DNA from 2 places in the Kitasatospora sp. NPDC001683 genome. Region 1 is predicted to be linked to the other one. Evidence: riboswitches for the same ligand, from Rfam matches in the RefSeq annotation. Region 1 holds a riboswitch; the other holds the start of a gene.
The links. Region 1 has a riboswitch for glycine ahead of gcvT (glycine cleavage system aminomethyltransferase GcvT). Riboswitches for the same ligand answer to the same signal wherever they lie in the genome.

Region 1 (7,685 bases):
GCTCTTCCGCGACCGCAACTTCACGGTGTCCCAGGTGCTGGGCTTCCTCACCGGCGCGGTCATGCTCGCCCTGATCGGCTACCTGCCGCAGTACCTCCAGCTCGTCCAGGGTGCGTCGCCGACCACCGGCGGGCTGCTCCTGCTGCCGCTGATGCTCGGCATGATGGGCACCCAGCTGATCACCGCCCGGCTGATGGGCCGGCCCGGCGGCGAGCGGCGCTACCCGCTGCTGGGCGGGGCGCTGGCCCTGGCCGGGTCCGCGCTCCTGCTGCTGCTGGGGACGGACACCCCGGTGGCGCTGGCCTCCGGGCTCACCGCGGTCGCCGGGGTCGGCATCGGACTGCTGATGCAGAGCACCATGCTGACCTCGATGGGCGCGGTGCCGCGCCAGGACATGGGCGCGGCCATGGGCGTGGTGACCCTGCTGCGCAGCATCGGCGGCTCGCTCGGGATGGCCGCCCTCGGCGCGGTCTACACGGCGCGGCTGACCGCCTCCCTGGGGGCGCGACTGAACCCGGCCGAGGCCGCCCAGCTGACCGGCGGTGGCGGGCTCACCCCGGCCTCGCTGGCGGGGCTGCCGTCGGCCGTCCGGGACGCCGTCGGGGCGGCCGTCACCAGCGGGCTGCACGGCACGGTGGCCGGCGGCATCGTCCTGGCGGGGGTGGCGACGGCGGTCGCCTGCCTGGCCCGACCGGGCGCGGGCGCGAGCCAGGGCCGGAGCTCGCACCCCGAGCCGCGCGCGGCCGACGTGCCGGTGGAGGAAGCGGCGGTGCGGCCCTAGCAGGCCCGAGGCCCGAGGCCCGAGGCCCGGGCGTCAGGGGCAGTGGCCGGCGAGGCAGAAGGAGGCGAGCTCCGACTGCAGCAGGTCGTGCAGCGGGGTGGGCCAGCTCTGCTCCGGGCCCGCCACCAGCACGGCCCAGGAGGAGCCGTCCGGCCCGACCAGGATGTGGTCGATCGCGTGGCGCACGCCGGAGCCGGACGTGGCGTGGTCGTAGGCGTACTCCAGCTCGGCGGAGCCGTCGGCGGCCTGTTCCAGCCGGATGCGGTGGTAGTTCGGGAACCGGGTCGCATTGCGGGCCAGCTCGCCGTCCGTGTCGGCGGCCTGCTGGTACGGGGAGCCGGCGCCCACCGCCCACACCTCGATCAGACTGGCGCCGTCGGGCGAGTCGTAGAACACCGCGCTGTCCTGCGTGCGGCGCTGCCAGCCGTCGGGGACGAGCAGGGTGAAGCCGCTCGGGTCCTGGACCGGTGTCAGGTGCGGCCCGGCGGGCGTGGATGTGGGCGTCGGGGTGAGGCTGGGGACGGGCGTGTCCGGGGGAGCCGGGGCGACGGAGACGGAGGTCCCGGTCGGGGCGGGCGACGCCGACTCCGACACCGTCGGTGAGGCCGGGCCGGAGGCCGCGGTGACCGGCCGGTCGCGCCCGCCGTCCCGGTTCAGCAGGTACCACCCGCCGCCCGCGAGCAGGCCGGCCAGCGCCCCGGCGACCACCGCGACCAGCACCCGCCGGGACCGCGGCCGCGCCGACGGCCGTTGCGGCGGCGGGCCGTACGGCGGCCGGGGCCCGAGCAGCGGCGGTGCCAGCGGCGGTGGCACGGGCGGCGGTGGTACGGGCGGCTGCCCCGCCTGCGGTCGGTACGGCTCCGGCGGTTGGAACGACATCCGCCTCCCCCTCTGGCGTGGCCCGGGTGGCCAACTCGACCGGATTATGGCGCCGGTGACGCCTCGTCGGCCAGTGGAAACGCACAAGCCCCGGGGTGGAGCGGGAGGCTCCACCCCGGGGCCCGGCCATCGGACCGCCGCGGTCAGTGCGCGACGATCAGCACTCGATGACGTTCACGGCGAGGCCGCCGCGCGAGGTCTCCTTGTACTTGATCTTCATGTCGGCCCCGGTCTCCTTCATCGTCTTGATCGCCTTGTCCAGCGAGACGTGGTGGCGCCCGTCGCCGCGCAGCGCCATCCGGGCCGCGGTGACGGCCTTGACCGACGCCATGCCGTTGCGCTCGATGCAGGGGATCTGGACCAGGCCGCCGACCGGGTCGCAGGTGAGGCCGAGGTTGTGCTCGATGCCGATCTCGGCGGCGTTCTCGACCTGCTCGGGGGTGCCGCCGAGGACCTCGGCGAGGCCGCCCGCGGCCATCGAGCAGGCGGAGCCGACCTCGCCCTGGCAGCCGACCTCGGCGCCGGAGATGGAGGCGTTCTCCTTGAAGAGCATGCCGATGGCGCCGGCCGCGAGCAGGAAGCGGACGATGCCGTCGTCGTCGGCGCCCGGGATGAAGTTCAGGTAGTAGTGCAGGGTGGCGGGGATGATCCCGGCCGCGCCGTTGGTGGGCGCGGTGACCACCCGGCGCCCGGAGGCGTTCTCCTCGTTGACCGCCATCGCGTAGAGGGTCACCCACTCCATCGCGTTGGCCGGGCCGATCCCCTCGGCGCGCAGCGCACGCGCCGCCGCGGCGGCCCGGCGGCGGACCTTCAGCCCGCCCGGCAGGATCCCCTCGCGGGTCATGCCGGCCCGCACGCACTCCTGCATCACGGACCAGATCTCCAGCAGCCCGGTCCGGATCTCCTCCTCGCTGCGCCAGGCCTTCTCGTTCTCCAGCATCAGGCCGGAGATCGACAGCCCGGTCTCCCGGGTGAGCCGCAGCAGCTCCTCGCCGGTGCGGAAGGGGTAGCGCAGCGCGGTGTCGTCGGGCTTGACCCGGTCCGCGCCGATCGCGTCCTCGTCCACGACGAAGCCGCCGCCGACCGAGTAGTAGGTCTTCTCCAGCAGCGTCGAGCCGTCCGCCGCGTACGCCCAGAGGGTCATGCCGTTGGCGTGGTACGGCAGCGAGCGGCGCCGGTGCAGGATCAGCTGGGTGTCGGGGTCGAAGTCGACGGGGTGCTCGCCGAGCAGGCTGAGCCGCTTCTCGGCGATGATCCGCTCGACGTCCTTGTCCGCCTGGTCGACGTCGACGGTGCGGGGCGAGTTGTTCTCCAGGCCCAGCAGGACGGCCTTCGGGGTGCCGTGGCCGTGGCCGGTGGCGCCCAGTGAGCCGTACAGCTCGGCGCGCACACCGGTGACCCGGTCCAGCAGGCCTTCGGAGCGCAGCCGGCGGGCGAACATCCGGGCCGCGCGCATCGGGCCGACGGTGTGGGAGCTCGACGGGCCGATGCCGATGGAGAAGAGGTCGAAGACGCTGATGGCCACGGGGGACGTCCTTGTCTGGTCTCGTGGAAGGACTTGCGGGCAGGGGGATGACACGGGACGGGGCACCGCGCGCACTGTCCAGTGTGCGCGGTGCCCCGGGGTCCCAGGTGCACCGGCGGGGTGAGGCCGGTCACCTCATCCCGAACGGGATCACTCCTGGCCGGCCAGGTTGGGGTAGAGCGGGTACTTCTCGGCCAGGGCGGTGACCCGGGCCTTCAGGGCGGCGGCGACGGTCTCGTCGAAGGCGGGCTTGAGCGCCTCGGCGATGATGTCGGCGACCTCGCGGAAGTCCTCGGCCTGGAAGCCGCGGGTGGCCAGGGCCGGGGTGCCGATGCGCAGGCCGGAGGTGACCATCGGCGGGCGCGGGTCGTTCGGGATGGCGTTGCGGTTGACGGTGATGCCGACCTCGTGCAGCCGGTCCTCGGCCTGCTGGCCGTCGAGCTGGCTGTTGCGCAGGTCGACCAGGACCAGGTGGACGTCGGTGCCGCCGGACAGCACGGAGGCGCCGGCTTCGGCGACGTCGGCCTGCAGCAGGCGCTCGGCGAGGATCCGGGCGCCCTCGAGGGTGCGCTGCTGGCGCTCCTTGAACTCCTCCGAGGCGGCGACCTTGAAGGCGACGGCCTTGCCCGCGATCACGTGCTCCAGCGGGCCGCCCTGCTGGCCGGGGAAGACCGCGGAGTTGATCTTCTTGGCGTACTCGGCCTTGGACAGGATGACGCCACCGCGCGGGCCGCCCAGGGTCTTGTGGGTGGTGGTGGTGACCACGTCCGCGTACGGCACCGGGTTCGGGTGCAGGCCCGCCGCCACCAGGCCGGCGAAGTGCGCCATGTCCACCATGAGCAGCGCGCCGACCTCGTCGGCGACCCGGCGGAACTCGGCGAAGTCCAGCTGGCGCGGGTAGGCGGACCAGCCGGCGATGATCAGCTTCGGCTGGTGCTCCTTGGCCAGGCGCTCGACCTCGGCCATGTCGACCTGGCCGGTCTTCTCGTCGACGTGGTACGCGACCACGTTGTAGAGCTTGCCGGAGAAGTTGATCTTCATGCCGTGGGTCAGGTGACCGCCGTGGGCCAGGTTCAGGCCCAGGATGGTGTCGCCCGGCTGGATCAGCGCGAACATCGCGGCGGCGTTGGCCTGCGCGCCGGAGTGCGGCTGGACGTTGGCGTGCTCGGCGCCGAACAGGGCCTTGATGCGGTCGATCGCGATCTGCTCGACCACGTCGACGTGCTCGCAACCGCCGTAGTAGCGGCGGCCGGGGTAGCCCTCGGCGTACTTGTTGGTGAGCACCGAGCCCTGGGCCTCCATGACCGCCACCGGGGCGAAGTTCTCGGAGGCGATCATCTCCAGGGTGGTCTGCTGGCGGTGCAGCTCGGCGTCGACCGCGGCGGCGATCTCCGGGTCGAGGGCGTGCAGGGACTGGTTGAGAACCGTCATGGTGGGGTCTTCCCGGGAGGAGGAGAGCTGAGGGACGGTGGGGGCGGGCCGGCGTGCGCGCGGCCCGCCCGGTGCCGGGCTGGTCAGCCGGCGTGGGTGAGCGCGTCGTACTCGTCGGCGCTGAGCAGCTCGTCGGTCGACTCGACCCGGACCTTGAACAGCCAGCCGGCCTCGAAGGGGGCGCTGTTGACCAGGCCGTTGTCGTCCAGGACGTCCTGGTTGACCTCGGTGACCTCGCCGGTCACCGGGGAGTACAGGTCGCTGACCGACTTGGTCGACTCCAGCTCGCCGCAGGTCTCGCCGGCGGTCACGGTGTCGCCGACCTCGGGCAGCTGCACGTAGACGATGTCACCGAGGGCATCGGCGGCGTGCTTGGTGATGCCGACCGTGGAAATGCCGTCCACGGCGGCGGTCAGCCACTCGTGCTCCTTGGTGTACTGCAGGTGCTGGGGGTTGCTCATGGCGTCATTCTCCAGGATGGGAAGCGGGTACGACGCAGCGGGCCGCCGCACGGACGGCTCCGACGTGCGTGTATGGGAAATCGAGGGGGCTGCGACGGCCTCAGCGGGCGCGCTTGTAGAACGGCAGCGCGACGACCTGAACGGGCTCGTGCTTGCCGCGCACGTCCACCGCGACGGTGGTGCCGGGCGCGGCGTGGGCCGCGTCCACGTAGGCCATCGCGATCGGCTTGCCCAGGGTCGGGGACGGCGCGCCCGAGGTGATCCGGCCGATCGGGGCGCCGTCGGTGGAGACCACCGTGTACTCGGCGCGCGGCACGCGCTTGCCCTCGGAGACCAGGCCGACCAGCACCTTCGGCGGGTTGCTCTCGGCCGCGGCGGCGGCCTGCTCCAGCGCCTTGCGGCCGACGAAGGCGCCCTCGTTGGTGGTCTTGTCGAAGCGGACGACCCGGCCCAGGCCGGCGTCGAACGGGGTCAGGTCGGTGGACAGCTCGTGCCCGTACAGCGGCATGCCCGCCTCCAGGCGCAGCGTGTCGCGGCAGGACAGGCCGCACGGGACCAGGCCGTGGCCCTCGCCGGCGGCGGTCAGCGCCTGCCAGATCGGCTCGGCGTCGACCGGGTGGCAGAAGATCTCGAAGCCGTCCTCGCCGGTGTAGCCGGTGCGGGCCAGCAGCACGTCCTTGCCGGCCACCTTGGCCGGGAGGATCGCGTAGTACTTCAGGCCGGGCAGGTCGGCGTCGGTGGTCTCCGCCAGGATGCCGGTGGCCTCCGGGCCCTGGACGGCGATCAGCGCGTAGGTGTCGCGGTCGTCGGTGACGACGGCGTCGAAGCCCTTGGCGCGGGCGATCAGCTCGTCCAGCACCAGCTGGGCGTTGGAGGCGTTGGCGACCACCAGGAAGGCGTCCTCGCGCAGGCGGTAGACGATCAGGTCGTCCAGGATGCCGCCGTCCTCGGCGCAGATCATGGTGTAGCGGGCGCGCAGCACGCCGAGCGCGGAGACGAAGCCGACCAGCGCGTGGTCCAGCATCTCGCCGGCCTGCGGGCCGGTGACGGTGATCTCGCCCATGTGCGAGAGGTCGAACAGGCCGGCCTTGGTGCGGACGGCGAGGTGCTCCTCGCGCTCGCTGCCGTAGCGCAGCGGCATGTCCCAGCCGGCGAAGTCGGTCATGGTCGCGCCGAGGGCGCGGTGCAGCGCGTCGAGCGCGGTGAGGCGGAGGGACGACATGGCCAGGAACTCCTCGGTCGGGGCACTCAGGGGTGCGCGCGCCGGAACCGGACCCGCTCGGGACCGACCCTGCGCGCGGGCATGCGGCGGCGTGGGTCTCCCCATCTGTCGTCGAACCTGAGAGCTTCACCGCCCACCTGCCCGAAGCTGTTTCCAGCTTGCGGGACAGCATGGCGGCTTGCACCGTGGGTGGGCGCGCGACAGGGCCGTGCGCCGCTTTCCAGATGTGCCTAACCCGCGCGGTAGGGGGGCCTGAGAGATTCCGGGGAGGACTTGCTCCTTCGGCGCCGGCTGTGCCCCCTGAGGGGCACTCCGGGCTCTCCCGCGCGGGTTCGAGCGGCCGGTGTGGAGTTGTGGGGGCCCGCGGCGCATGCCGTCGGACGCGCACATCATGGCACGTCCGCGCGGAGGAGGGGAGGGGGGACCCGGTCACACGGTGCGGCGGACCCGGTCACACGACGTGCGTTCGAAGCCGAGCCCTAGAATCTGCCCGTCGGCACAGCAGTGGGCGGCCGACCGGCAGAGGGCGGTTCAGGCGCGCATGGGGTACCCGGTGGAGCAGCAGCAGGGGTGGGGCGGGCCGGAGTCGGCGCCGTCGGGCGGTGCGTGGCCGGCGAACGAGCTGGAGCAGGTGCTGACGGCCGCGCTGGGCGACCCGGGGGCGACCCCGCGGGTGATCGAGGTGCTGGCCCGCAGCCAGGTGTGGATCCCGCTGCCGGCCGGGGGCGACCCGAACGGGCAGTCGCTGGACCTGCCGACCGTCGAGCTGGCGGGGGCCCCCTACGTACCGGTGTTCTCATCGCAGGAGGTGTTCCTGCAACAGGCGCCGGGGATGGCCTTCGCGATCGCCCCGGCCTGGGAGTTCGCCCGCGGGCTGCCGCTGGGCGTGGGCATCGCGGTCAACCCGGAGGCGGCGGTGGGCATCCCGGTGCCGCCGCAGGGCGTGGCGGAGCTGCGCCGCGGGCCGCGGGACGACCGCTGGGAGCAGCAGCCGGACGCGCCGACCGGCGGCCGGGTGGCGCTGCGCGAGCCGGTGCCGGGTGAGGACCCGGAGCACTTCCTGGCCGCCTGCCGGGCCGAACTGTCGGCCCTGCCGGGGGTGTTGACCGCGCGCCGGGCGCTGGCCAGCATCGAGGGCGAGCCGACCGTGATGTTCGTGGGCGTCCAGCTGGACCCGGTGGCCCCGGCCGACCCGGGTGCGGTGAACGAGGCGCTCGGGCGGGCGCTGGGAACCGCGCCGCTGCCGGGTGGCGTCCACCTCGTGCTGCTCGACCTCGCCGACGACCCGGTGGTCGAGTGGCTGCTGACCCAGGTCATGCCCTTCCACACGCGGGCGTGAGCGGGGATCCTTCGTAGGCACGTCGCCGTGGCGGTGGCCGGTGCCGC
Region 2 (7,685 bases), on a different contig from region 1:
TTCAGGTTGGCGCCGTCCACGTAGACCTGACCGCCGGCCTCGTGCACCAGGGCGCAGATGTCGGTGATCTGGGTCTCGTACACGCCGTGGGTCGACGGGTAGGTGACCATCAGCACGGCGAGGTTGTCGCGGTGCTGCTCGATCTTGGCCTTGAGGTCCTCGACGTCCACGTCGCCGTCGACCAGGGTCTTCACCACGACGACGCGCATGCCGGCCATCACCGCGGAGGCGGCGTTGGTGCCGTGCGCCGAGGACGGGATCAGGCAGACGTCGCGCTGGGCGTCGCCGTTGGCGTGGTGGTAGGCGCGGACGGCCAGCAGACCGGCCAGCTCGCCCTGGGAGCCGGCGTTCGGCTGGATCGAGACGGCGTCGTAGCCGGTGACCTCGACCAGCTGCTGCTCCAGCTGGCGGATCAGGGTCAGGTAGCCCGCGGCCTGGTCGACCGGCGCGAAGGGGTGCAGCTGGCCGAACTCCGGCCAGGTCACCGCCTCCATCTCGGTGGTGGCGTTGAGCTTCATGGTGCAGGAGCCCAGCGGGATCATGCCGCGGTCCAGCGCGTAGTCCCGGTCCGACAGGCGGCGCAGGTAGCGCAGCATGGCGGTCTCCGAGCGGTGGCTGTGGAAGACCGGGTGGGTCAGGTACTCGTCCTCGCGCAGCAGAGCGGCCGGCAGCGCGTCGGCGGCCTCGGCGACCTCGACCGCGGGGACGCCGAACGCGGCCCAGACGCCGGCCAGGTGCTCGCGGGTGGTGGTCTCGTCGGTGGAGACCGAGATCCGGTCCGCGCCGTCCTGGTACAGGTTGATGCCGTTGGCGCGGGCGGCGGCGGCGATCTCGGCGGCGCGGCCCGGGACGACGGCGGTGACGGTGTCGAAGAACTCGCCGTGCAGCAGCTCGACGCCGCCGGCCCGCAGGCCCTCGGCGAGGGCGGCGGCATAGCGGTGGGTGCGGCGGGCGATGTCGGCCAGGCCGTCCGGGCCGTGGTAGACGGCGTACATCGAGGCCATCACGGCGAGCAGCACCTGGGCGGTGCAGATGTTGCTGGTGGCCTTCTCGCGGCGGATGTGCTGCTCGCGGGTCTGCAGCGCCAGGCGGTAGGCGCGGTTGCCGTCGGCGTCGACGGAGACGCCGACCAGGCGGCCGGGCAGCGAGCGGGCGTACTCGGCGCGCACCGACAGGTAGCCTGCGTGCGGGCCGCCGAAGCCCATCGGCACGCCGAAGCGCTGCGAGGTGCCGCAGGCGATGTCGGCACCCAGCGAGCCCGGGGACTTGAGCAGGGTGAGCGCCAGCAGGTCGGCGGCGACGGCGACGATCGCGCCCAGCCCGTGCGCCTGCTCGATCACCGGGGCGAGGTCGCGGACCACACCGGTGGCGCCCGGGTACTGCAGCAGCACGCCGAAGACTCCGCGCTCGGCGATCTCGGCCGGGATGCCCTCGGACAGGTCGGCGACGACGACCTCGACACCGGTCGGCACGGCGCGGGTGTTGATCACCGCGACGGTCTGCGGCAGGGTCTCGGCGTCGACCAGGAAGACGCCGCCCTTGACCTTGGTGACGCGGCGGGCCAGCGCCATCGCCTCGGCGGCCGCGGTGCCCTCGTCCAGCAGCGAGGAGCCGGAGGTGGGCAGGCCGGTCAGGTCGGAGACCAGGGTCTGGAAGTTGAGCAGCGCCTCCAGGCGGCCCTGCGAGATCTCCGGCTGGTACGGGGTGTAGGCGGTGTACCAGGCCGGGTTCTCCATGACGTTGCGCAGGATCACCGGCGGGGTGAAGGTGCCGTAGTAGCCCAGGCCGATCATCGGCTGGAGCACCTGGTTGCGGCCGGCCAGCTCGCGCAGCTCGGCGAGGACCTGGGCCTCGCTGCGGCCGGCGGGCAGGTCCAGGGCGGTGATGGAGCGGATGGCCTCGGGAACGGCGGTGGCGGCGAGCTCGTCCAGCGAGCCGTAACCGACGGACGCCAGCATCTTCTCCTGCGCGGCGGCGTCGGGGCCGATGTGGCGGTTCTCGAAGGGGCTGGCCAGCTCAAGCTCGGTGAGGGTCGAGGCGCCGGTGGGGCGTCCCGCGTTCGGCTGGGCGTTCATGGTGGTCGAGGCCTCCTGGTCACGGACCGGCGGGGGTGCGCACGCCGGCCGGCCAACCCCGCTGCGGACAGCGGACCGGCCTGGGGCGGGCGGACCCGAAAGGCCTCCCCCTCTGTCATCGGGACCTGAGAGCTTCGCCCGCACGTCGCGCTGTGGCGCTCCGTCGGCTTGCACCGTCGGTGAGGGTGGTGATCGCCGGCTCCCGCGCCGACGCCCCTGCCCTGCTTTCCAGAGTGACCTATCCCGCACGGTACGGATGCCTGAGAGATTCCGGGGAGGAGTTGCTCCTTCGGCGCCCCGACCAGCGGTTTTCGCCGTCGGGGACTCTCCCGAGCGGGCTCGGCGGTCGCCGCCCAGGGTACCAGCGGGAGGCCTTCCGATCACGGGTGTGTCCGGTCACTCGAGATCTACGCGCGTCCCCCGGACGGCCCAGCGCGGACCCGTCCGGCCGCACCCCGGTCGCGTCCGTCCGATTCATGCCTTTTGGTGTGAAGTGGCGCCCGGAACGGGTGCTCCGGCCGCCGATCTGCGGGAGTTCCGCAGGCGCAGCGCACTGGAGGAAAGCGTGCAGACCGACATCGACCCCCGCGACCTCATCGGCCACAAGGCGGTGGACCGCAACGGAGACAAGATCGGCACGGTCGACGAGGTGTACCTGGACGACGCCACCGGGCAGCCGGAGTGGGCGGCCGTCCGGACCGGCATCTTCGGCCGGGACGCCTTCGTCCCGCTCACCACGAGCGAGTTCTCCGGCGACGAACTCCGGGTGCCCTACGACAAGTCGCTGGTCAAGGACTCGCCGGACTTCGGCGTGGGCCAACACCTGTCGCCCGCCCAGGAGCTCCAGCTCTACCGCTACTACGGCCTCGACACCCCGGCGGACGGCCGCCCGGCCTCCGGGGAGCCCGGCCGGGCCACCCAGCCCGACCTCGACTTCGGCAGCACGTCGGCCGCCGCAGCCACCAAGCCGCCCGCCTTCCGCTCCCCCGAACCCCGCCCGGCGACGACCACCACCGCCACCAGCCCCGACCCCGCCACGGAGGCCAACGTGCGGACCCCCAACACCCCCACACCCGCCGCCACGGGCAACACGGCGACCGCGGGCACCCCGTCCCCCACACCCACCGTCGAGCTGAATCGCCGACCCGCCCCGGCCCCGGCCACGACCGCCCCCGCCCCGACCACCCCCGCCCCGACCACAACCGCCCCCGCCCCCGCCCCCGCCCCGACCACAACCGCCCCCGCCCCGACCACCCCCGCCCCGGCCACGACCGCCCCCGCCCCGGCCGGCACCGCCGCCGCCTCGACACCCACCGGCCCGGTCGAGATCACCTGCCGGGAGGAGCGGCTGGACATCACCTCCGAGTGGCACGTCGTGGGCACCGCGAAGCTGCGCAAGTACGTGACCAGCGAGCAGGTCGAGCGCCGCGTCTCGGTGCGCCGCGAACGGGTCCGGGTGGAGCGGGTGCCGGTCAACGACGCCGAGCGCGTCTCCCTCACCGAGAAGGAGATCGCCGAGACGGTGGAGGAGGTCGCCCTCCGTGAGGAACGACCGGTGGTCCGCAAGTACCTCGTCCCGATCGAGCGGGTCCGCCTGGTGGTCGAGCGCTACACCGCGGAGGAGGTGGTCCGGGACGAACTCCGCCGCGAACACGTCGAGGTCCACGACAGCACCCCCACCGCCACCACCCCGCCCGGCTCGGCGGCCGAACCGATCGCCAACGGCTCCCGGTCGAGTCTGCGCCCCCTGACCTGATCACCCGCCCAACGGCCTGCCCGAGGGCCCCGGACCCCGTCCGGGGCCCTCGGCGTGCCGTCCACCGCAGGCGAACCGTTCAGCTTTGCCAAGCCTTAACCACTCGATATTTGACACTCTGAACTATCTTCCGGCACAGTTACTTCAGTTCATTCACTATGTACGGGAGGAAGCAACCGTGAGTGAGGCACCACAGCCCACCACCGCGGCCGAGAAGCAGAGCAACGCCCGGGTCCTGCCGGCCCTCATCCTGGCGATGCTGTCGTTCAGCGTGGTGCAGACCGCGGTCGTCCCGATCCTGCCGTCGCTGGCCAAGGAACTGGACGTCTCCGGCTCCAACATCACCTGGCTGATGACCGCCAACCTGCTGTCCGCCGCCGTGCTGACTCCCCTGCTGGGCCGCTTCGGCGACCTCCGGGGCCGCAAGCCCATGCTGCTGATCTCGCTGGCCGGTCTGGTCGCCGGTTCGGCCCTGGCGGTCAGCACCCACTCCTTCACCTGGCTGGTCGTCGCCCGCGTCCTGCAGGGCGCCGGCGGTGGCGTGATGCCACTGGCGATCAGCATCGTCCGCGACGAGCTGCCCAAGCGGAAGGTGACCGGCGGCGTCGCCGCCATCAGCGCCTCCATGGGCGTCGGCTCCGGCCTCGGCCTGGTCGCGACCGGCCTGCTGCTGGAGCACTGGAACTACAAGTCGATCTTCTGGATGGGCCTGGTCTTCGGCCTGATCGCGGTCGCCCTGGTCGCCTTCCGCGTCCCGTCCGACCCGGTGACCGACAAGGAGGGCGGCGCCGACCCGCTCGGTGCCCTCACCCTGGCCGGCTGGCTCTCCGCCCTGCTGGTCGCGGTCAGCCAGGGCAACCACTGGGGCTGGACCTCGACCAAGACCCTCGGCCTGTTCGCCGTCGCCGCCGTGGTGGCCCTGATCTGGGGCATCATCGAGACCAAGGTCTCGCACCCGCTGGTCGACCTGAAGATGATGTCCCGCCCGGCCGTGGCCTTCACCAACCTGGCCGGCCTGCTCATCGGCTTCGGCATGTACGGCTCGTTCATGGTCATCAGCAACTTCGCCCAGACCCCGGAGAAGCTGGCCCACTACGGCTTCACCGCGACCGTCCTGCACGCCGGTGTGATGCTGCTGCCGTCCGCCATCGGCTCGATGGTGGCCGCCCCGGTCGGCGCCCTGCTGATCGCCCGCCGCGGCCCGCGCCTGCCGCTGGTCCTCGGTGGCGTCCTGGGCGCGATCGCGATGGCCTACCTGGCCCTGCGGCACAGCCACGAGGGCGACATCTACACCGCCTCCGCGATCTTCGGCCTCGGCATCGGCCTCGCCTTCGCCGCGATGCCGGCCTTCATCAACGGCGCCGTCCCGGTCGAGCAGAGCGGCATCGCCAACGGCATGAACTCCGTGCTCCGCACCGTCGGTGGCGCGATCGGCACCGCCGTGATGACCGCCATCCTGACCGGCGACACCATGAAGTTCCCGATCAAGCTTCCGGTGGTGCTGCCCACCCTGGACGCCTACAAGCACGCGTTCTGGACCACGGCCGTCGTCTGCATCATCGCCGGTGCCGTCCCCTTCCTGATCCGCACCGTCAAGCCGGCCACCGCCGTCATCGGCGACCCGGCACAGCAGGCCTCCAGCCCCGAGCTGGCCAAGACCGACGCCTGACGAGGCGTCCGGCCCGCGCGCTCAGGGACAGGACGCGCGGGCCCCGGCCTCCGCTCGGTCGCGAGGGCATCACGACCGTCCGGAGTCCGGCACGGTATGCGGTCCCATCCGGTACTCCCTACCGGGTGGGACCGTTCCGCGTTCCACACCCCTCCACCCGCTTCAGACCCCTTCCGCGCCGGGTTCCCCGGGCTTCCGAAGCGGCAGCGCCCGGGCCGGCTCCAGCTCCGGATCGTCCACCCCGAAGGTCCGCACCCGCCCCGGCCCGCTCCACGGCGTCTCGAACCGCACGGTCACCCGCCCGACCCCGCTGCCCTGCACCCACCCCGGCCCGAACTCGGCGTGGTGGACGTCCTGCCCGGGCAGCCAGCGCCGCGCCACGGCCTCCTCCGGCTCCTCCTCGGCCTCCGCCGCCTCGGCCGCCTCGGCGTGTTCGGCCGCCTCCTCCCGCAGCGCCTGCGCGAACAGGTCCTCCTGGGTGTAGTCGGCCAGCTGGGTCACCCCCACACCGAGCAGCCGGACCCCGCCGGTGATGTCCACCTGCTCGGCCAGGCGCCGCGCCGTCGCGGTGATCACCGCCAGGTCGTCGGTCGGCCCGCCCAGGGTCTCCGAGCGGGTGAGCGTCGAGAAGTCGAACCGCCGGACCTTGAGCACCACCGTCCGCCCCGAGCGCCCGGCCCCCCGCAGCCGCCGTACGCACCGGCCGGCCAGCGCCTCCACCTCGCGCAGCACCCGGTCCCGGTCGGCCAGGTCCACCTCGTAGGTGTCCTCCACCGAGACCGACTTGGCGTCCTGGTCCGCCACCACCGGCCGCTCGTCCAGCCCTATCGACATCTGGAAGATCCCGGCGCCGTGCGCCCGCCCCAGCAGCTGGACCAGCTCCGCCTCCCCCGCCTCCGCCAGGTCGGCCACCGTGCTCAGCCCCGCCCGGCGCAGCACCTGCTCGGTGGCCGGCCCGATCCCGGGCAGCGCCCGGACCGGCATCGGGCCGAGCACCGCCCGCTCCTCCCCCGGCTCGATCAGCACCAGTCCGTCCGGCTTGGCCTGCTCGGAGGCGATCTTCGCCATCAGCTTGGAGCCCGCCGCCCCGACCGAACCGGTCAGCCCGGTGAGCCGCTGGATGTCCGCCCGCAGGTCCTCCGCCAGGGCGAGCACCAGCCGCTCCCCGGTCTCGTGGTCCGCCTCCGCCAGCACCGGGCCGTACGGACCGGCCTCCAGGTCGACGAAGGCCTCGTCCAGGCTCAGCGGCTGCACCAGTGGCGACAGCTCGCGCAGCAGCCCCATCACGATCTCGCTGTTCTGCCGGTACGCCTCGAAGCGCCCGGTCAGGAAGGCCGCGTTGGGGCACAGCCGCCGCGCCTGCGCCATCGGCATCGCCGAGTGCACCCCGAACTTCCGCGCCTCGTACGAGGCCGTGGAGACCACCCCGCGCCCGCCGAGCCCGCCGACGATCACCGGTTTGCCGCGCAGGCTGGGCTTGGCCGCCTGCTCCACCGCCGCGAAGAAGGCGTCCATGTCGAGGTGGATGATGCTCGGCAGAGATCGCACCCGCCGATCATCGCGCACGGGTCCGACAGTGCGTACGAACCCGGCCGACGCCCCGGCGCTACCGCTGCGCCGCCCGGGCCAGCGCCTTCGGGATCCCGTCCTCCTGGGGCCCGAGGAACACCGGGTCCGGCCGCAGCCAGACGTTCACCGCCGCCTTGCCCGCCCCGGCGACCTCCCGCAGCCCGCCGTACAACCAGGTGCTGTCGTGCACCTCCGGCACCCCGACCGCGTACGAGCGGATGCCCGCCGCCTCGCACAGCGCCAGCGCCCGCCGGACGTGGAAGTCCTGGCTGACCAGCACCGCGCGGTCCACCCCGAAGATCCGGTGTGCCCGGGTGCAGGAGTTCCAGGTGTCGAACCCCGCGTAGTCCCGGACCACCCGGTCCCCCGGGACCCCGTGCTCGGTCAGGTACCGGTACATCGCGTCCGGCTCGTCGTACTCGATCCGCCCGTTGTCCCCGGTCACCAGGAGGGCCTTCACCTTGCCCGCCCGGTACAGGTCCAGCGCGGCCACCAGCCGGTGCTCCAGGTACGGCGACGGCTTGCCCTGGTCCAGCCCGGCTCCGAAGACCACCGCCACCGGCGCCGACGGCGCGCTCTCCACCGTGCCCACCCGGTCCCCCGCCGCGAACCACAG

Region 2: another riboswitch for glycine. It lies ahead of gcvP (aminomethyl-transferring glycine dehydrogenase); the one in region 1 lies ahead of gcvT (glycine cleavage system aminomethyltransferase GcvT).

The regions. Positions count from the first base shown of each region.
Region 1 is NZ_JBSFGK010000041.1:14,218-21,902, forward strand. Features, by position in the region: gene ACWCYO_RS22160 (MDR family MFS transporter) at 1-781, shown strand, start outside; gene ACWCYO_RS22165 (hypothetical protein) at 815-1,594, opposite strand; gene ACWCYO_RS22170 (L-serine ammonia-lyase) at 1,818-3,185, opposite strand; gene glyA (serine hydroxymethyltransferase) at 3,336-4,616, opposite strand; gene gcvH (glycine cleavage system protein GcvH) at 4,700-5,077, opposite strand; gene gcvT (glycine cleavage system aminomethyltransferase GcvT) at 5,178-6,299, opposite strand; glycine riboswitch at 6,530-6,634, opposite strand; gene ACWCYO_RS22190 (enhanced serine sensitivity protein SseB C-terminal domain-containing protein) at 6,841-7,638, shown strand.
Region 2 is NZ_JBSFGK010000017.1:99,441-107,125, forward strand. Features, by position in the region: gene gcvP (aminomethyl-transferring glycine dehydrogenase) at 1-2,075, opposite strand, end outside; glycine riboswitch at 2,314-2,417, opposite strand; partial or broken gene ACWCYO_RS12295 (PRC-barrel domain-containing protein) at 2,641-3,015, shown strand; partial or broken gene ACWCYO_RS12300 (DUF2382 domain-containing protein) at 3,415-3,831, shown strand; gene ACWCYO_RS12305 (MFS transporter) at 4,010-5,500, shown strand; gene ACWCYO_RS12310 (DNA polymerase IV) at 5,663-7,048, opposite strand; gene ACWCYO_RS12315 (SanA/YdcF family protein) at 7,107-7,685, opposite strand, start outside.